2 regions of the Peribacillus sp. N1 genome follow, and region 2 is predicted to be linked to the other one. Evidence: a T-box and tRNA genes for the amino acid it is inferred to sense, from the RefSeq annotation. Region 2 holds a T-box; the other holds one or more tRNA genes.
The links. The T-box of region 2 lies ahead of glyQ (glycine--tRNA ligase subunit alpha). A T-box ahead of a tRNA ligase gene usually reads a tRNA of that ligase, here a tRNA-Gly.

Region 1 (11,117 bases), on a different contig from region 2:
GTCAATGGTAATTTCATGGGCATATAAGAAGAAATTCTGACAGGATTTTTTGGGCCGGTCCATATTACCGACTGACAAATGAACACAGTAAAGATCCCGGAAATATTTCCGGGATCTTTACTGCTAGGTCCATACTCAGGACTTTGGAAGATGTCCCTTATGGGAAGGGCAATAAGCCATTACCATCAATCAATGTTTCTTAAATCCTTGCTTCTCAACATAATCTTTCATGTACAACCTGCTTTTCTTTCCAAGCATTCCAGCCATTTGCTCGGTCCAGGTGTCTTTTCGTTTACCTTCAGTCCGACGCTCGTAATAACTGGAAATCGTTTCATTATACTCTTCAAGTTGTCCGATGAACTCTTGCTTATCCTCCTGATATCCATTTTCATGATAAATATTGGACAGCGGCAAACGCGGCTTTTTATCCGAACGGTTTTTCGGATATCCGACCACTAGAGCGAATAATGGTATAACGCGATGCGGTATATTCAATATTGCTGAAACTTCTGGGAGATTATTGCGGATCCCGCCTATATAGCAAATGCCAAGATCCATCGATTCTGCTGCCAATGCCGCATTTTGAGCCGCAAGAGCAGCATCGATACAGGCAACCATGAATTTCTCCGTACTTTCAATTGATTCGGACAGGTCAGTGTTTTCCATTTCGGAAACCATATCATGACGATATAAATCGGCGCAAAAGACGAATAGATGTCCATTCTTCTCTACATATGATTGTGGTCCGGCAAGTTCAGCAAGCTTGGCTTTCTTTTCCGGATCGGTTACCCCTATGATTGAATACGCTTGAATATAACTTGAAGTCGATGCCGCTTGGGCACATTCCACAATCGTATTGATTTGCTCCTCAGACAATAACTTGTCCTCAAAAGAACGTATGGAACGGTGATCTAAAATCTTCTCAATAATGTTATTCAATGCTCCCACCCCTAAAGAATATGTAAAGTATCCATCATCGGGGCTGAAATAATCCCCCCGATGACAGTAATGATGAAACTCAACCTTTTGTTTTCAAATCCAATTCACGGTAATTTTGCTGTCTAAGTGCTTCATAAACCAAGATGGCAGCCGTGTTCGACAGATTAAGTGAACGTACTTTATCCGTCATTGGAATCCGCAGGCACCGATCCATATTTTCTTGGATCAGATCTTTCGGGAGCCCCGTCGTTTCACGGCCAAAAATGAAGAATATCTCACTGTCTTGATCACTGTAATCAAAGCTGGAATGCGGCTGCTCCCCGAATTTCGTCAAGTAATAAAATTCACCGCCGGCATTTTTTTCAAAAAACTCTTCTAACGAATCATAATAATGGATCTTTACATTCTCCCAGTAATCGAGCCCGGCCCGTTTGAGCTGTTTGTCATCCGTCGAGAAACCGAGCGGGCGAATGAGATGTAAAGACGTATCCGTCCCTGCACATGTTCTTGCGATATTTCCTGTATTTGCTGGAATCTGTGGTTGATATAAAACTACATGTATTGACACTTCATTTTCACCTCTAGTTTGAACTTCACCTTAATTATAGCATTAAACAAAAAAGACTAAAAACCAATCACCCTCCATCCAAAATCACAAAGAATTTATAAACGATGTTCGGTGTGTATCTCGTTGAATCCTCATATGTCCAATACCGGTGTCGGCTGTTCATCGTATGTGCATTCACTAGCGGCATCCCGTCCTGATCCTTCGCCGTTACGATCAAGTTATGATCAAACCGTCCGTCCCCTTCGAAATCTATACAAAGGATATCTCCCAAATTCAATTCCTTGGCCGACTCGACCTGCTTTGTCCTGATGGCATTCCCGGCTTTAAGCAGATGATATAAAGAATGGGCCGTCGTCCATGTATAACTCCAGCTTTTCCCTCTTATCCACCAGCCCTTACTTTTATTTGGGGCCCCCCACATCGGTATTCCTCCTGCATGTAAACATTGTGAAATGAAATTCGTACAATCATCAGTGAATTTATGATAAGCGGGATTAAATTCGTTCCACCAACGCTCGGCATATTGGACAGCCTTCATCCGATCATATTTATATGCGAGACGCTCTGCGCCTGGATCACATTTTGGCGGTGCCCCTTCGGTTTCAAAGCTCGGAATCAGCTCACTTTCATCCACTATATAACCATTTCGAAACCGGGCCTCCCTTTCCTCCATTTCTTCTTCTATATAAAATGAATCCTCCTGTTTCAATAAATATTGCAGGTGCACGTGATATGTCAGAACTGTATCATTGTCTTCCTTTCTCTTTGAATGTACCTTGCCTGCCGCATTCACCCGAACAATTTCCGCAGCACGGTTTCTCATCATTTCCTTCTTCAAATGTAACTTCCTTTCACCCCGTTCCAGATCATCGGAAGTATAAAACTCCACTCTTTCTTGTAAAAGGCGTTGCAACTGTTCCCTCAAGTTCATACCCTCCTTCTTACCATCTATGCTAATGTGTATGTATGAGGGCATGGACAAAAACACAATTTCATAAAATGTGGGAGTTTCAACTTTATTTATATAATGATACTTTTAAAAAGGTTTCCTTGAAGGTAACGGAATATTCTAAGCCAAAAAAAGCCGCCCCGTTAATATTTACCGGGCGGCTGCATTTAGATATCATTTTGTTTCCAAGGTAAACTGCAGTCCTTTCTCAATTTCCGCCAATACCTCTTCATCCGTTTCCTTCATTCTTGCATCTTCCAATGCGGAAACAGCCTGCTCCCGGCCAATTTTCCCAACTGCCCAGGCCGCCGTCCCCCTGATGACAGGCCGCGGATCATCCTTCATGACCTGTATCAATTGAGGCAATGCCGTTTCATCTTTGAAATGGGCCAATGCTAAAATGGCATTTCGTTGGATTGGTTTTTTACCGCGCCAAGAGCCAGATACATGGCCGTATGTCTCTTTGAAGTCCCGATTTGAAATCGAAAGCAGCGGTTTTAACAGCGGTTTCGCCAGCTCCGGGTCGGGTTCCATCTCTTCATGAAAATGAAAATCCATTCCTTTATTTTTCGGACAAACGGTCTGGCATGTATCACATCCATACAAACGATTGCCTATTTTCGTCCTGAACTCATCCGGAAGGAAACCTTTTGTCTGCGTCAAGAACGCAATGCAACGCTTGGAATTTAGCTGCCCGCCCTGAACGAGCGCTCCAGTCGGGCAAACATCGACACATTTATTGCATGTCCCGCATTGATCTTCCATCGGTTGATCCGGTTCAAATGGCAGGTTGGTTATCATGTCTCCCAAGTATACATAAGACCCGAATTCCGGTGTGATGATCATACTGTTTTTTGCACTCCAGCCAATACCCGCACGCTCAGCCACTGCCCTATCAGATAACTCGCCCGTATCAACCATGGACTTCATCATTGCTCCTGGCACCTTATCACTAATGAAATCCTCAAGTAACTGCAATTTATTACGAAGAACGGTATGATAATCCGTTCCCCAAGACGCCCGGCAAAAAATCCCCCGGCGCTCACTTTTTGTACTTTGCGGAGCATCCTTCAATTTAGAAGGATAAGCAAGCGCAATCGAAATGATGGATTGCGGTTTATCGAATATCAATTCAGGCCTTACCCTTTTATCAATATCGGCTTCTTCAAACCCTGACTGATAATCCAGCTCCTGTTGACGTATCAACCGACCTTTCAATTCGGTAAAGGCCGTGGCCGATGTAAAGCCGATTTTATCGATGCCGATTTCCTTACTATATATAATCACTTCTTGCTTGAATGTGTTCATATCCATATTAATCACCTACGTTCATTCAGTATTCCCATTGAAAGCTTGAATCTTTTTCAAACCATTGCTATCTATGATAAACTAATTGCAATCATTTTTGGAGGTGAAACCGTTGGAAATTACCGTATCAGCTAATCTTAGCAGTAAAATCCCTCAATTCAAAGTTGGGATCATTACATATGAAAACATCGAAGTAGGTCCCTCCCCGCAAATGGTGAAAGGAAGACTTCAATTATTTCAGGAAGCTCTTTTCTTCGATCTTGAAGAAAAGGAATTGACCGACTTTTCCGGCATTAAAGTGTGGCGGGAGATTTTCAAGGCTACTGGAACAAATCCGTCACGGTACCGCCCCTCCGTGGAAGCCCTTTACCGTCGAGTAAAAAAACAGAATTACTTGACACCCATTCATTCAGCCATCGATTTAAATAACTTCTTCTCGCTGTTATATGAAGTTCCGATTGGCATTTATGATGCGGAAAAATTATCAGGAGACATCTCGATTAAGATCGGAGAGGAGTCAGATGGTTATGAAGGTTTGAACGGCCGCTTGAATTCCATGGAGAATATGATTACATCTGCCGATCATGTGGGCGCATTCGGAAGTCCTTACGTTGATTCAGAACGCTCGAAAGTCACCGAAGAAACGAAAAAAGCTATCCAAATCATTTATTTACAACCCAATACTCCAATCACGGAAGCAGATCAGCTGACGAAATCCCTGATGGACATGTTCCTTGAAATCCATGGTGGTGAAGGGACTTACTCGATTGTAGAAGGATAATTAAAATTTGAACGAAATTAAACCCTTTCCACAATCGGAAGGGGTTTTTATGATTTTTCCAATTAATAAAACCAGTCCTCTAGTATCCTTTTATTCAACCGATCGATCCATACCCTGAAAAAAGCGATAAAATGATTCCTGGATTTTAAGAGCATAAAGGATCACCTAGCTTAAACTTGGTTCGGGATGAGTCTAGCCTACGGACTTTTCTTAAATTACATTCCAGTTGATTCCAGAAATCCGCTCCCTTTCCGCCGACTGTCTGCCAAGCCTCATCAAAGCAAGCGCCTGTCGAGTCCATTAACAGTGTCTAAACAGACCTCAACTACATAACTTGCAAGTTTGGACAAAAAAAAGCACACACTTAGTCAAACTGATTCTACTTACGTAGTTAATCACATTGACTAAGTTAGTGCTGAATCGAAATCCCCACTCTCCAGGATGGAGGATAATATAAAAATAAATGAACAATAAAAAAATCCCACTGTAAACAGTAGAATTCTTGTAATAATATTTAAACGCAAAGCTTCGTTCTCCAGGTAACGAAACCCTACGTTATGAGTATGTATTGGAGCGGGTGAAGGGAATCGAACCCTCATCATCAGCTTGGAAGGCTGAGGTTTTACCACTAAACTACACCCGCATATTCTTGTAGAAGTTTGTCGAATTACCAATCAACAAAATTAATTATATAGTTTAATGTGAAAAAATGCAATAGTTCTTTTTAAAAAAATTAATAATTAACGTATTGTAACGTTAATATATTCATTCACTCTAGTAAAAATGTTAAAAAGTCCTCTGAATCAGAGAACTTTTTTATCCTATATGATGATCTAAGACCAAATGACTTCCATTAACCGCGGATAAACCTGCTGTGCCGTTTCAAGCAGCATGATTAACTTCCTGAACGCCAGATCCGGTACGATGTCCCCCTCAATGGAGTATGAATACCGTATGGAAATGGTCCCATTTTCCTCATACAGCTTAGAATACCTAAAATTAGCATTATATTCATTCAACAGTGTATGTACATCCTGTTTCTTTTCAGGATTCTTCAACTCGGCGACATTAAAGCAAAATAAGTCCGCCACATTTTCATCTTGATTGAAAGCAAATACTAAAAGGACCTTCCAGCCGTCCTTTAACTTTTGCTCAGCCCTAAAAAAGGTGGTGCCATCTTCATTCAACTCATTCATATAGATTTTCTCACTAGTTAAAAAATCACGAAATTTAGCAACGTTTGACATGGTTCATCACCTTTCTCTTTGTAATTACATTTTATAATGAAAACTGGCATTTTTACAGACTTTTCTATAAACCTTCCAATCTCATCCTATTAATAGGGGCGAAGAATCACTCATTTAAAGAAAGGGATTCAAATATGATCTCCCGGATCAATAGATTGATTAGCCAGTTGCTTCTCCGGAAAACTGAAGCGCATCTTGTAGGTCCAAAATTTCCTGACGGATTTTTGAATATCCTTCTATTTCTGGCACTTCTTTATTCGTATGTGATCGACTTTTATCGGCCGCTATCGCCATGTTTTCGAAAACATACAGCAACTGAGCAAGCTCCCGCTCTGAAAGGATTGGCCGTTCAGAGGATTTTAAGCTGGCATTTAGATAATATCCCAACTGTTCTATCGAAAATATAACGGGCCAAAGAGATTCCAATCTAGCCTTGTTTTTGAATATCTCACCAAGGGATGCATTGTACACGGTTAATAGATTCACCATATTTGTTTGCATTTTGTTCCTTTCACTGCTTTCATCAATTGCAAGGTCATTATCTTTTTCAGAGAACGCCATCAATAATAGCTGCCCTTGGCTACGAATCGTTTTGGCTATTAAATGATTGAGAAGACTGGATGCCGAACGACTTCCGAGTAACAGCGACCCAATAAGCCCTATCAAGCTTCCAACGACAATATCGGTTATCCTTACAGTCGCAAAAAAACCGAAATCATAGCTTTGAGATGAATATTCCGCCATGATCAATGCTGAAGGGGTAAAAAACATCGCCGCCAATCCATAATTCCGAACGATGAAAAGCTCTGTAATGAATGTCAAAGATAAAATGATCAGAACGATGATGAATTCGTTATGAACGGCTGCTAGAATTAAACTTGCTATCAGGAGTCCGATTACCGTCCCGAAAGTCCTTTGGACCGCCCGATGGAATGTGGAGATGATGGTCGGACCCGACATAACGGCCGCACAGGATAAGGGAATCCAGTACGAACGGTTAAAATCGGCGGAATAGGCGATGATCGCCGCAATGGTAAGGATTGTTCCATATCGAACGGAAGAGAGGAAAACAATGGAATTCTTATCGAACGCCCCAAGAAAAATGGTCTTTAAAGAAGGCTTGGTGATGGTTGCTGCTTGATCGATTTTCTGTACAGGTTCATTCATGATGGCATCTGCATTGTAAATCATCATGAATAACGCTTCCACCTCATCAGTCATTTGGTCAGGTTGAAGGATCTTTTTTTTATTCTTTTTTCCAGATGCAACGGAACCGGCCAAGGCACGAACGGAATGACCTAATTCTGGCGGCATCACGATCTTTTTGTTCAAGGTAATCTCCAGAGCCTCCAAGAATATGGCATTGGCATGTTCATTCAATAGATATAATCGCTTCAACTCATCTGGACTTCGCCTGTTTGAAACCCCCGCTAACAGTGTATCTTCAGCGTGTTTCATCGCCAATACGGTTCTTTGTCTTGCTTTATTGAATGTCTCGGTGCCCATGGAATCAAAGAATGCCCCCAATTCTCTGTACACCTTTTCTACCGCAAGCGATTCTGGTCCATGAGGGTTGAAAAACCAGCCTAACATACAGATTATCCATGATAGTGCCCCACCCATTAAAACGAGGCCACCACGCAATGGGGCAAGGCTTTGGTCAACGGGCATACCTGTCGCAAGCGCAAAGCTCAAGACGAAGAATACCGCCGAAGGACCGGTTATCTTTAATGCACCAAATACAAAAAAAACACTGGCCCCGATGATACCCATCATTATGGCTGTTCCTAATTGGTATGGAGCCAAAAGCGTCCCTAAAACAACAGATAAAGCAAGACCCACCATCACAAAGAAAATCTTTTTAGCTCTTTGGCGATACGGTTGGTTAAAAACGTATAAATAAGTGAAACCTCCTATCCCTGCAAGTAAACCGTACGATAAATTTCCGAATAATAAGCCAATGAAAACAGGTAGTGCAGCAGCTATACCTGCACTTAGTGCTTTTATCCAAGGAAATGGATTCTTTTTTATTTCAAAAGCCTGTTTAAATGTCGTATGTATCGTATCCAATTTCAGAGATTCCGAAGAGGACCTTTGCTTATTTTCACTCATTTTCAATTTATCCTTTCATTAAAGATTCCAACTCTATAGTGAAGGCTATGTCTGATGAAGTGACTTCTCATAATTAATATCCTTCATATGGATCAAAAGATACTACTTAAGGTAATGAAGGATCATATAACTTGAAAGAAAACGGCCTTTCCCCGATTTAAATCGAAAAAAGGCCGCTTTTGTCATAAGCTGCTTAAAAATCCCAACAAAGGACCTTCCTCAGCTTTATTTCCAGAAAACTTATAGTTGAGCGAATTCAGGCTCCGCAACTTTTACAAGCTGTTTACCGAGGTTCGTTCCTTTAAACAAACCTAAAAATGCATCAGGCGTGTTTTCGAACCCTTCAATAATCGTTTCTTCATACTTCAGCTTTCCTTCTTGAAGCCACTTACCTAAATCCGTAGCACCCTCTTGGAATCTAGAGGCATAATTTCCAACTGTGAAACCTTTCATTAGTGCACTCGTTTTGATCATCGCCGATTGCAGACGCGGTCCTAGATCTTTTCCTTCTGCGTTATACGAGGAAATCGCTCCGCATAATGGTATTCGGGCATTCGCATTCAAAAGTGTGAAAACAGCATCGGACACCTCGCCGCCCACATTATCGAAATAAACATCGACTCCATCGGGAACAGCATTAGCTAAATCTGCCGCAAAACTATCACTTTTATAATTTACGGCTCCATCAAATCCCAGCTCTTTCGTTAAATACTCAAGTTTTTCATCTGAACCAGCGATGCCAACAACCTTCGCACCTTTAATCTTAGCAATTTGTCCGACTACTGAACCAACTGCTCCAGCCGCTCCTGAAACGACTACCGTTTCACCTTCTTGAGGTTTACCAATATCAAGCAAACCAAAGTAAGCAGTTAAACCGGTCATTCCAAGAATCCCTAAATGAGTTGTGACCGGAGCCACCTTGGGATCAATCACGCGGATTTCCTTTTCGGTGACAACTGTGTATTCTGCCCAGTCGATATTCCCAACAACGACATCCCCTTGTTTGAAGGAATTCGATTTGGACTCAACAACTTCAGCAACAACGCCGCCAGTGATGACCTTATTCAATTCAAATGGAGCAATATATGATTTGGTATCTTGCATTCTGCCACGCATATATGGATCGACAGATAAATATAGTGTACGTACTAAAATCTCATTATCCTTTGGTGTGGGAACTTCACTCTCAACAAAGTTGAAATCCCCTTTCGATGGCATACCTTTTGGACGGTTTGCCAGGGTGATTATTTGTTGTTTAGTTTGTGTCATCATTGTTCCTCCTTGGTTTGAATACGTAATTTCGAAAAGAAGCGTATCACTGATGAAGTTCATAGGTCAAAGAATATGATTGGTTTTTGCTTCCATAACACTCTTATGTAGTCTTTCCTATAAACCCCAAACTTGCTACAGCCTATTATGTCCCATGTTTTTCATTTCAATATACGGTTCACTCCCAGAAAAATTTAACGGCCTTTCCCCGATTGGATACCGAGAAAAGGCCGCAGCTTAAAACTCCATTTTTATTGTCTGCTTGGCAGATGATAAACCTCCGCACTATCCCGATTTAAAACATCAGCCTGGACAATTTGTACTGCAATCATTGAGACTATGTTCGCCCATGAAAAAACTACTAGCTTAATGGATAGTCTACATCAATTTTGAAATAAACATCGTGGCAATTCCAAAGTAAATAAGTAACGAGAGGATATCATTTAGTGTTGTAATTAGCGGACCAGAAGCAACTGCAGGATCGATGTTGAATTTATATAATATCAAAGGAATAATGGTCCCAGCTAAAGTCCCGATAATTAGGGTCATCACTAACGAACTTCCAACCACTAATCCCAGAACGGGATTTCCCTGCCAAACATAAGCTATGATGGAAATCAATATTCCACAGGTAACGCCTATTATCAATCCAACTTTCAATTCCCGTATAATAAGTCTGGTCACGACTCCTTTATCCGTATCACTAGTGATTAGGCCCCTTACAACAACAGCTAAAGATTGTGTACCTGTATTTCCAGTCATCCCTGCGATCATCGGCATAAAGAAGGCAAGTGCAACAACTTTGGACAATGTTTCTTCAAAACCGCTTATAATGGTTCCAGACACCAATCCGATAAATAAAAGTAGAATAAGCCAGGGAAGCCGACGATATGCGGCCACGTGCGCCTTCGTATCAAAGTCTATAGCTTTACCGGATGCCGATAATTTTTCAATATCTTCATTCGCTTCCTTAATGACAACATCAATAATATCATCGACGGTTACAATTCCTAATAACTCATTATTTTTTTCAACTACTGGAATTGCTAAAAAATCATATCGCTCAATAACACGAGCTACCTCTTCTTGGTCTTCATAAGCAGTAACCGAGATAACCCGGCTATACATAATATCTTGAATTTTTTCAGATTCATCATTTATTATTAAATCCCGATATGAGACAACACCTACTAATTTTTTATCATTATCTATTACATAAAGATAATTGATCGTTTCCGAAAACTCCGCAAAGATTTTCAGTTTTTCAACTGATTCACGAACTGTATAATGTTGGGGGATCCAGACAAAACGGTTTGTCATTATTCGCCCGGCTGTTTCAGGGGGATAATTCATGATATTTTGAACGATTTTTGATTCTTCTTGTTTCATGCCTGAAAGAAGTTCTTCAATTTTTTCAGGGGATAGGTCCTCTAACAATGAAGCTAGATCATCATTATCCATTAGATCCATTACATGACCGGATTTCTCTATTCCTAATTTACTAAGGATTTTTAATTGATGCACTTTCTCAACTTCTTGAATCAGTTCAGCGATTTGTTCTGAATCAAGTAACAACAAGAAACGTGTATGGTGTTTTTCTGGTAGCCCCTCAAAAATTCGCGCAATGTCATAAGGTTGGAGTTCTTCTAATATTGCTAGAAATTCTTTCTTTTTTCCTTCTTTTAAAACTTTTATGATTTGTAAAGTCATTTGATCTTCCGTCAGGACTTTTATCATTTCGTCACTCACTCCTTTTTAGGGGAGCCAAAAAATATTTCCCTTAAATATTAAGAGTAAAAAAAATATTTATTCCCCTTCCAAAATCTTGTTTTCATTCACGTGTATGTCGTCGTGAATAGTTATCCAAATTCCTCACCCCCCGAAAAAAATAAAAAAACCTCCATTACAAATGAAGGTGTTAAATACGGTATATACGGTATATAT
Region 2 (11,117 bases):
ACCGGTCGGAATGACGCCAATAGCGAAGAATGAAGACAAAGTATCAATTTTTTCAGCTAAACTCACAACCGCACCAATGACTGAAGGCGGTACATTGTCATCCGCATGTCTTGGCATATAATGTTCATTGATAGCCGCGGCCACTTCTTTGGCTTCACCTTTTAAGAGCGCATATTTTTCACCCATATACCCTTGCAATTCAGGGAATTCATAAACCATTTGACTCACCAAATCGAACTTGGCAATTGCCGCTGTCCGAAGCGCCATTTCTTTTTCCGCCTTTAAATTCAAAGCATCCGCAAGGTCACCCGTCAGAGCAGTTACCCGGGCAGTTTTCTCGGCTAATGTACCGATTTCTTCATGATAAACGATGCTGTCAAGCTTTTTCAAAGCATCCGAAATCTCTTTTTTCTGATCCTCTTTATAGAAGAATGCTGCATCAGATAGTCGGGCACGCAATACTTTTTCATTACCTTTAGAAACCTTATCCAAATGGCGGTCATCGCCGTTACGCACGGTTACAAAGTGAGCAAGCAGTTTCCCGTCCTGATCTTTAACAGGGAAATAACGTTGATGTTCCTTCATCGATGTGATAAGCACCTCAGCTGGGAGCTCAAGGAATTCTTCTTCAAAATTTCCAAATAACACCGTTGGATACTCTACCAAATTATTGACTTCTTCAAGCAGATCTTCATCGACTGGGATGATCCAGCCTTTCTCCTGCTCAAGCTCTTTAATCTGATCCAATATAACTTGCCGGCGTTTATCTGGATTCGCCATAACAAATTGTTCTTTTAGCGTATCTTCGTACAGTTCCGGCAGTTCGATGCTAGCGCTATCGCCCAAGAAACGGTGTCCTTTTGTTTCACGGCCCGTTTCCACATCAGCAATGCTGAATGGCACAATGTCATTGCCGAATAAGGCAATCAGCCATTTAATCGGACGGACGAAGCGGAGCTCCTGATTGGCCCAACGCATATTTTTCGGAAACGTCATGCCGCTGATGATTTCAGCAAGCTCAGATAAAAGCTGAACGGTCTGCTGTCCTTTTATGAATTTATTCACATGGACATATTCCACACCCTTGAGTTCTTTAAAATAAATGTCCTCTGAAGTCATTCCTTGACCCCTGACGAATCCCAATGCCGCTTTAGACCAGTTGCCTTCGCTGTCCAAAGCGATTTTCTTAGCCGGGCCTTTTGCTTCTTCTTCGATATCCTTTTGGGACTCTTCCACGTCTTTCACCAGTACGGCCAAACGTCTTGGTGTGGAAAAAGCTTCAACCGTTCCGAATTCAATCGCTTTTTCCTTTAGCCATTGCTGCACCTTATCTGACAACTGTTTCATTGATGCTGTCACAAAACGGGCAGGCAGCTCTTCCAATCCAATCTCCAATAACAAATCACGCTTGCTCATTTGTATTCTCCCCTTTCACTTTCAGAATCGGGAAGCCTAATTTTTCCCGCTCTTCATAGAAGGTCTTGGCAACCTTGCGCGCTAGGTTACGGCACCGGGCAATATAACCCGTTCTTTCCGTCACCGAGATGGCACCTTTGGCATCCAAAAGGTTAAATGTATGTGAACATTTCAAAACATAATCATATGCGGGATGTACAAGACCTTCTTCCATTTGGCGATGCGCTTCCTTTTCATACATCGTGAAAAGCTGAAACAGCATATCAAGGTCGGAGGTTTCGAACGTATATTTCGAATGTTCGTATTCCGGCTGTCCAAATATATCCCGAACTGTGAATCCATCTGTCCATTCCAGGTCAAATACGTTTTCCTTATCTTGAATGTATGAAGCGAGACGTTCGATCCCGTATGTAATTTCCACGGAAACCGGCTTGCACTCAAGACCGCCCACTTGTTGGAAATATGTAAATTGCGTTATTTCCATTCCATCAAGCCACACTTCCCAACCGAGACCGGCACACCCTAGTGATGGGTTTTCCCAGTTGTCCTCCACAAAGCGAATATCATGCTCAAGCGGATTTATCCCTAAAGCGCGTAAAGAATCCAAATATAATTCTTGGATATTGTCAGGCGACGGCTTCATGATCACTTGGAACTGATGGTGCTGATACAGTCGGTTAGGGTTCTCACCATAACGACCGTCAGCAGGACGGCGTGATGGCTCCACGTAAGCAACGCTCCAAGGCTCCGGTCCAATGGCTCTCAGGAACGTGTATGGGCTCATCGTTCCTGCCCCTTTCTCGACATCATAAGCATTCATCAATATGCAGCCTTGTTCAGACCAATGCTTTTGTAACGTTAAAATCATATTTTGAATATTCATCGTACACCTCCAGGTTATTTAAAACGGCTCTTTTTAAAATCAGGTCGGAACCCATCACATTTGGGCAAACAAAAAACTCCCGTCCCTATGCGAAATGCATAGGGACGAGAGTATACCCGCGGTTCCACCCTAATTGCCGTTTATAAAACGGCCTCTTTTCAAAGCAACATGCTCCGGAAACGCCCTTCCCTGTAAATCCATATCCCGGCTTCCACCGTCCCGGGTTCGCTTTTTATGGAGAATGACAGATACTCTTTTCCATCAACGCAATCTTCTTATTTTGATGTTTAGAATTTTATACAAACTAACAAGGAATGTCAATAGGTCAGATCCTAAAACATATCTTTCATCGTATCAATCTGATTCAGGAACTTTTTTGATTTCAAGTTCAGACCTGAATATTCCTCATAATAAGCATCGATGATCTTTCGCAGTTCTTTTTTCGTTTCAGGCTTGACGGAAATGTTTCCGAGCCTTGATAAATCGAAATAATAAAAGATTCGCAGCAATTTGACAGCTGCAGCTGAAATTTTATAATGATAAGGGTCTTTCCCCAGGCAGCGGTGACAGATAAAGCCCGCTTCCCGAAGCGAGAAGGAGAATTCCCCTTCCGTTTCACCACATACAGCACATTGATTCAGCACTGGGTTAATCCCATTGACGGGCAGCATCTTCATTTCAAAAATGAATTTCAATACCTCTGCGTCATATTCTTCGTTTATGTAATGCAAGGTTTGCGAAAGCAACTCATACAAATATGGATTCGGTTTCTTATCCTCGACACTTTTATCAAGCAATTCAACAATATAAGAAGCATAAGCAGTGGCAAAAAGATCCTCCCTTATGAAACGGAGTGAATCGACCATTTCGCCTTGCTGAAGACTTCCGAGTCCGGTTGATGTAGTTACAAGAAAATACCCGGAGCAAAAAAGCTGTGTGACGGCAGAAAGCCTGCTGTTAGGTTTACTGGCCCCTCTAGCCATAACGCCGATTTTTCCTAGCTCACGGGTATATATAGTAATGATTTTGTTATTTTCTCCATATGCAGTTCGCCTTATGACAATGCCCTCACATTTTTGGAGCATACCAAGACACCACCCATGCTCGCCAAGGCTAACCTATGAAACGGGAAAATCAATTTCTGCTAGCTCATCATTCAATACCAAGTGTCTTTCCTGTCTTTCGACTTCTATCTCCTTAAACAGCAAATAGGTGTCCACATTACCTGTTTCAGAAAATAATTCCCAGGTAAAATCCAACATATAAAGCCCACCTTTCATTTTTAACTAGCAATATGAATATCCGACCATATGATTAGCTTGACCGTTTTCCGAACTTTCATGACGCGTAAATTTTGTTAATTAATACTCGCTCTCATTGAAGCCATAATCACGAAGTTGGCTTGCTTTATTACGCCAATCTTTCTGCACCTTCACCCACAGTTCCAGGAAAACCTTTGAGCCCAATAAGTTCTCGATATCCACTCTGGCACGGCTACCGACTTCTTTAAGCATTTTCCCTTGCTTTCCGATGACAATGCCTTTTTGTGAATCACGTTCGACAACGATCGTCGCCATGACATTTATGGTGTCGCTGTTATCCATTTTTTTAATCGAATCGATGACAACAGCCACCGAATGTGGAATTTCTTCCCGTGTAAGGTGCAGCACCTTCTCGCGGACCAATTCGGAAATGATAAAACGTTCCGGGTGGTCGGTCACTTGGTCAGCAGGATAAAACTGGGGACCTTCAGGCAGATGTTCCTTGATTTGCTCAAGCAGTGTATCAACGTTATTTCCTTCAAGCGCAGAAATCGGAACGACTGCCGCAAAAGGGTAAAGCTGTTGGTATTTTTCAATGATCGGAAGTAAATCATCCGGATGCATCGCATCGATTTTGTTTACAACCAGGAAAACAGGCGTTTTTACGGATTGAAGTTTTTCAATGATAAACTCGTCACCGCGTCCGTATCCTTCAGTCGCATTGATCATGAAGAGAATCAAATCGACTTCCTTCAATGTATTCGTGGCCACTTTCATCATGAAATCACCAAGCTTATGCTTTGGTTTATGAATGCCGGGTGTATCGATGAAAATCATTTGTGAATCGTTTTGCGTAAGTACACCTTGGACCTTATTTCTTGTAGTTTGCGGTTTATCGCTCATAATGGCGATCTTTTGGCCGATGACCCGATTCAGAAATGTACTCTTCCCAACATTAGGTCGTCCAATAATCGAAATGAAACCTGATTTGTAATCTTTTACTTGTGTATCATTAAATAATTTATCCATTCAAATCCTCCGGTGAAAAAGCTCCTGGAAGCAATTCCTGTACTGTTAATTCTTTTATATCCCCATTTAAGTTGGTCAAAACAACCGGCATATCCTTTTCGCACAGTTCTGAAATAACCTGCCTGCATGCCCCGCATGGAGCAACGGGACCGTCGGTATCTGCCACGACTGCAAGTTTAACGAATTTTTTATCGTCATGGGCATAAGCACTGAATAAAGCTGTCCTTTCGGCGCAATTACACATGCTGTATGCTGCATTTTCTATATTACAACCATGATAGACCTTTCCATCAGCGGTTAAAAGGGCTGCCCCCACCTTAAATTTGGAGTAAGGCACATAAGCTTTATCCCTTGCTTTTTTAGCTTCCTCAATCAATTCCTTTGTATTCAATTCACATCTTCCTTTCAAATTGAGTACCATTTCGGCAACCTACAGGCCAAACTTGGGCAAAAATATAATCAATCCAACTATTATAGAAAATATAGCATATATGAATACAGCTCCGGCTGCAATATCTTTTGCCTGCTTGGCAAGCGGATGGATTTGATCCGTTACCAGGTCCACTACCCTTTCAATCGCTGAATTAACGAGCTCCAAGGTAATCGTGCCGGCTATGGCCGCTAAAATGAAAAGCCACTCCATCCCATTCAATGAGAAGTACCAACCAAAGAATACGACGATGACCGTTAACACGAAATGAATCTTGATATTGCGTTCAGTCCGAACAGCCTCCAAAATTCCCTGACAGGCAAAAGAGAAACTTTTTAGTAAAGGATACCTTTTTTTACCCTTCTCTTGAAAGTCCATATTCTTCCAAGATCTCCTTTTGTTTTGTGAACATCACTTTTTCATCTTCTTCATTCATATGGTCAAATCCTAATAAGTGAAGAAAACCATGCAGAGCTAAAAATCCAAGTTCCCGGTCAAATGAATGACCATATTCTTCAGCCTGTTCCTTCGTGCGTTCAATGGAAATGATGATATCCCCTAACATGCGGGGCATTTCGGCCCCGACAATTTCCACTTCATCTTCTCCCATTTCTTCAAGTGCAAAAGAAATGACATCTGTAGCTGAATCTTTATTACGATATTCTTTATTGATTTCCCGAATCCTATCATTGTCAACAAATGTAACAGACAGCTCGGTGTCTTTTTCAATGTTTTCTTTTCTTGCCGCAAATTGCAGAATGCTTTCAACAAGATGCTGAGCTTCCTCCGTTACTTCGTTCGTTTCATCCATTAAATCGATAGCTAAAATCATTCTTTCACCTTCTGTCCTAATTTATCCGACTCCGGATATTCAATCCTGGAGTGGAAGATACCATTAAGCGATTCACATAAGGAATGCTTCACGATACTCAATTCTCTCATAGTAATGTCACATTCATCAAATTGACCATCAGAAATCCTGTCCTGAATGATGAAACTTACCAGTTCTTCAATCTTCTCCGGCGTTGGGTGCTTCATCGATCTCACTGCAGCTTCCACACTATCGGCTATGCCGATGACGGCTACTTCCTTCATTACCGCCCTCGGTCCGGGATACCGGTAGTCCGCTTCGAGTGTGGACTCATCCTGTTTTTTTGCCTTATGGTAGAAAAATTTCAATAAAGTGGTCCCATGATGCTGCTCTGCAATATCCACAATCTCTTTCGGGAATTTGTGACTGCGAAGCATCTCCCCGCCGTCTACGGCATGGGCAATGATGATATCCCTGCTCGTTTCCGGCTGCAGCCGATCATGCGGGTTCTCTTCATTCATCTGATTTTCGATGAAGAAATGCGGCCGCTTCGTTTTACCGATATCATGATAATAACTGCCGACCCTTGCCAGCAATCCATTCGACCCGATGGCTTCACAAGCCGATTCCGCCAAATTGGCGACCATCACGCTATGATGATATGTCCCGGGAGCCTCTATCAAGATCCTTCGAAGTAATGGATGATTGGGATTCGCTAGCTCGATAAGCTTAATCGATGATAAAATCCCGAAACCAGCCTCGAAAAACGGCAACAGACCCATTGTCAAAACGGCTGCACCCACTCCAGAACCCATCGCAGCAGCAGCATAATACAAGTACTCCATTCTAGTATATTGGCTGTCCATAATGAAGATGAGCGAAAAAACAAATGCCATATTGATTAAAGCCAATAGCAGCCCTGCTACCAGCACCTTTGATTTGAAATTTGGCCTGGATAAAATGATGATTGCCGTCAATCCCCCGAAAATGATATAAAGCCCCATCGAGAAATCCAGATTTCCAGGTGTATCACCATTGAATATAATCGTACCATACGAACCTAACAATATGATCATCGCTACCGCTAACCTATCATTCAATAATATCTTGATGAGCATCGCCGCCATGGCACCCGGGAAAATGTATTCCAAGTTCGAGTTTTTCAGGTCTGCGAGAATGCTGACTGTTTTCATGGTAGCCATTGAAAGGATGAAGACAAGACTGAAGATCAATAACTGATTGTACTTGTTATCCTTTTTGGAAATGGAATAGTAGAAAAAGTAATAAAAAGCGGCAAAAGTCAGGACTATGAATAACAGCAGGCCGATATACGGGTAAATGGTAGACTCCGTATTTAAGAAGCCCGCCAATTCAAGCTGCCTATAAACATCCCTGTCCACTAATTGATTTTCTTCAACGATGATCTGACCTTGAAGGATCCTGATCGGCTCTACGCTTTCAACCGCTTTCCTGCGCTGTTCCTCGGTTTTGTCCTTATCGAAAAATACATTCTGAATGATTGCCGTACGCGCAAGGGAAGTGGAGGCTTTTTTCATATCGCCGCTGATGCTCATATAGCCCAATTCCTCTACAACCTTTTTCTTGGCATTTTCGACGTCACTTGCTGCGATTCGGGAGCTCATCACATTATTCACGGCTGTAATGGTTGAATCCTTCGCTATTTTCAACTCATCTTCATCAGCCTGCACTAATGCAAGGAAAACGGATTCCTCGATATTTTTATTCACTTCATCGGTCAATTTTTCTTTTAATATGGAAACTTTTTGAGCATCCGTCTTTATTGTCTCTTTTTTATCCTCTTTTTCCTCATCTTCTTTATGATCTTCATCGGGTTGCGTTTCTTTATTCACCTCTATCGCTGAATCGAAAATGGATGAAATCAGATCGACTTTATTTTTTGCATATTCTTTTTTTAGAGAATAAACATCCGCCACCTGTTTTGAAATCTCTTCTTTTTCCTGTTCCGTCTTATAGGTATCTTCCACAGTCTTGGTTGAACGGATCGTTTGTTCAGCAGGCTTAAACAGCTCTACCTGGACCCTTTCCGGCTTAACATTGGAGAACATTAACACATAAGCAAACAAACCAAGAATGATGAACAATAGCACTTGAAAAAAGCGATGGACCAACAGCCCTTTTATTTGAGTGAAAAATTTCTGGATACGATTCAAGGAAGGTCCTCCTAATAAAAATGATGTTTATTATTCTAGATATGTAAAATCATAACAGTTTTTATGTGAATTTTCACCTTCGTATTGATAAATGTAAAGCTTCCTTCATTCCATATCCACTTTTTTACCATAAAGTTTGTAATTTAGACACATCAAGAAAAATCCGCCGATTGAAATGGCGGATTTCTTCTTATGACTTCGCCTGCTCGTAAGCAGTAATGATTTTGGCGACAAGCGGATGTCTTACAACATCACTTTGTTCAAAATAAACAAAGGAAAGGCCTTTAACATTCTTCAAGATCTCTTCTACCCTGACAAGACCTGACTTCATGCCTTTTGGAAGGTCAATTTGGGTCCGATCTCCCGTAATGACCATTTTCGATCCGAAACCAAGCCTGGTCAAGAACATCTTCATTTGGGCTTCCGTCGTATTCTGGGCTTCATCCAATATGACAAAGGCATCTTCAAGCGTACGGCCCCTCATATAAGCCAGAGGAGCTATTTCGATCGTTCCGCGCTCTATCATCCTCTGCGTCTGTTCCATCCCTAGAAGGTCATGGAGAGCGTCATACAGCGGACGTAGATAAGGATCTACCTTTTCCTTCAGATCACCAGGCAGAAAACCAAGGCTTTCCCCTGCTTCGACGGCAGGCCGTGTCAGGATGATCCGTTTAACATGTCCATTTTTCAATGCATTGATGGCCATCACTACAGCTAGATAGGTCTTCCCGGTTCCGGCAGGCCCAATTCCAAATACAAGGTCTTGTTTCTTTATTGCCTGGATATAGTATCTCTGCCCGATTGTTTTGACTTTAATGGATTTCCCCTTAGCCGTTTTTGCGATTTCCTCATCATATAATTCGCCGAAATACTCCAATGTGCCTTTTCTTGCCAATTCAATTGCATAAAGCACATCTCTGGAACTGATTGCAATTCCTTTTCTGACCACTGTCAATAACGCCTTGAGGATTTCCTCCCCCATCGTTACCCGCTCGATATCCCCGGCAACACTCACCGCTTCACCTCGGGTTATGACGGAAATGCCTAGCTCCTCTTCGAGCACTTTTACATTTGAATCTCCATTGCCCAATAAAGCGATCGCTTCATTAGGTGATTCTATTTCTAGCTTAATTACTTTCACATCATCTGCCATTCGTTAGTCTCCTTGAATGATTGGCTGTCCAATCGCTATATCTTCAATAACTTGGTAATGTATAGATAATTTTACTTTACCATTCTCCATGCTTTCGTGCAAAATTTTTTCTTCGACGATTTCATCTTCCTCTTCCAAATGCTTTTTCAATTCAGCTTTAGCCATTTTCCTGCCTTCCTCCACGGCTTCTTTCTCCGTATAACTTCGTACAATATCTTCCTTGCTCCTAAAGGTCACTTGTTTATAGGAAATGGGCAGTTCCCATTGAAGAAAGTGAAACGGCCTCATTGTCGTTTCTTTTTCCTGTTTTTCATATCCCGGATCCTTGAAACCCCATACCGGAAGGGAAAAGCCCCCCATTTTTAAAAAGTGCCTGCTCGCTTCATCTCCGTTAAAAACAGAAAACTTGGTTTTTAACGGTACTTCCACTTTCGCTTTATACCACGTTTTCCCTTTTATTACTCCTTGTGCGGATACAATTTCCTGTTTATCCTCTTTTCCAATCCATCCTGAAACAAGAAGCTGTCCCTTTCCCACATAATCATTCACATTAACAATAGATTGTCCTTTTTGAACGAACATATCAGTGATGATCGCTTTTTTAGAAGCTACCAAATTCTGCGGAGATGTTTTCTCGACCTCTTTAGGCTGCCGTTTTTCTACAACCCGAAAATGGTATGTCGTTCCCTTCAGCTCTACCCCTACCCATGTCAATGCACCGATCCGGTCCGACAGCTTACGCTGAATCGTATCCACATCATCAACAAAGAATTGCACTTTACCGATCTTCACGCCCATCTTGTCCAATTCTTTCCGGATGGCATGCTCGGTTGCCGGTTTGGCATCTTGAACCTCGATGCCCCATACCATATTGGAAAGTACGAATATGCATAGCAGGAAAGCGATCATCCCCGCTAAAAACCCGCTGTTTTTCATGACTCTCTTCAATAGGAAAGGGAAACCCTTTCCCTGCATGAACTTTACTTTACAATCGCTCTTACGCATGACCTGACGGAGTTTTGGGATATCCCTGATATCCATATGGAAAATCAGGGATTCACTTCCGACACGCTTCACTTCCCAGATATGAAGCCCCCTTCTCGTCAGCATATTGATCAGCCGTTCTGCACCTTTGCCATAAGCCTTCACCTTTACATAGCCTGTATAATAGTTTGTCCATTGGTTTTTCATGGAGACCTCCCGGGATCATTCATTGATAAAATAAACCTTATCAATTTTGCCTTCGAGCATGATTTCTTCCGGCAAAATCGTCTTTATGACAAAGGCATTTCCCTTTATCAGCAACTGCCCATTTTTCAGCATCAATCGCACTTCGCTGTCTGTAAAAGCCAATAAGCCACGATGGTTTTCAATATAAATATGTAATTGTCCGATCATTGTAATTCGCGGCAGGTCCATCATGACATCTTGCGGAAGGTCCATTGTTTTGGTCATAAGCTGTTTCACTTTTTTTCCCCAATTGCGTGCCATAAAAAAGAACCCCCTTTCATCTCAATGTATGAAATGAAAGAGGGTTCTAGCACAAAATTATAAGGGAATAAAAGTCTATTTTTTCAGGCTTTTAATGACGGGCTTAAAAAAGCCCAGTCTCCGAATCACCTTCTGGATCTATGAAGACTTCTCTTCGCCCTTGGCGGTCCCAGCACTTCTGACATGATGATGCCATCAATCAGCTGTTTTTTGCCAAAAGACGGTCCTTTGCGATAGACCGGACTGTTTTTATCAGAAATCGTTGATGTAAGTTGATCTGCTTTCGCTTTTTGATATAAACGCTCTTGATCGTACTTCTGCTGAAGCCGTCTAAGCTCGGTAATCCTTTTGTTCGCTTCGTTCTTCGTCTCATCGATCACTTCAACAGCCTGTGCTGCCTGCTGTTCGACTTTCCTTACGGGAGGAGGTGCATGCTTTTGCTGCTGATTC

Region 1: it has a tRNA-Gly gene. The T-box ahead of glyQ (glycine--tRNA ligase subunit alpha) is inferred to sense a tRNA for this amino acid. The anticodon was not compared.

The regions. Positions count from the first base shown of each region.
Region 1 covers NZ_BAAHZO010000008.1:17,225-28,341, forward strand. The annotation lists gene nfsA (oxygen-insensitive NADPH nitroreductase) at 190-939, opposite strand; gene trmL (tRNA (uridine(34)/cytosine(34)/5-carboxymethylaminomethyluridine(34)-2'-O)-methyltransferase TrmL) at 1,019-1,507, opposite strand; gene ACYP5M_RS23535 (amidase domain-containing protein) at 1,575-2,432, opposite strand; gene queG (tRNA epoxyqueuosine(34) reductase QueG) at 2,631-3,770, opposite strand; gene ACYP5M_RS23545 (B3/B4 domain-containing protein) at 3,877-4,545, shown strand; tRNA gene ACYP5M_RS23550 (tRNA-Gly) at 5,115-5,188, opposite strand; gene ACYP5M_RS23555 (YbjN domain-containing protein) at 5,379-5,792, opposite strand; gene ACYP5M_RS23560 (FUSC family protein) at 5,952-7,904, opposite strand; gene ACYP5M_RS23565 (NADP-dependent oxidoreductase) at 8,145-9,173, opposite strand; gene mgtE (magnesium transporter) at 9,552-10,910, opposite strand.
Region 2 covers NZ_BAAHZO010000002.1:23,100-34,216, forward strand. The annotation lists gene glyS (glycine--tRNA ligase subunit beta) at 1-1,416, opposite strand, end outside; gene glyQ (glycine--tRNA ligase subunit alpha) at 1,403-2,299, opposite strand; T-box leader at 2,397-2,573, opposite strand; gene recO (DNA repair protein RecO) at 2,632-3,384, opposite strand; gene ACYP5M_RS08580 (YqzL family protein) at 3,418-3,561, opposite strand; gene era (GTPase Era) at 3,661-4,590, opposite strand; gene ACYP5M_RS08590 (cytidine deaminase) at 4,583-4,981, opposite strand; gene ACYP5M_RS08595 (diacylglycerol kinase family protein) at 5,021-5,398, opposite strand; gene ybeY (rRNA maturation RNase YbeY) at 5,376-5,852, opposite strand; gene ACYP5M_RS08605 (HD family phosphohydrolase) at 5,849-8,023, opposite strand; gene ACYP5M_RS08610 (PhoH family protein) at 8,214-9,176, opposite strand; gene yqfD (sporulation protein YqfD) at 9,180-10,367, opposite strand; gene yqfC (sporulation protein YqfC) at 10,383-10,667, opposite strand; gene ACYP5M_RS08625 (hypothetical protein) at 10,793-11,117, opposite strand, start outside.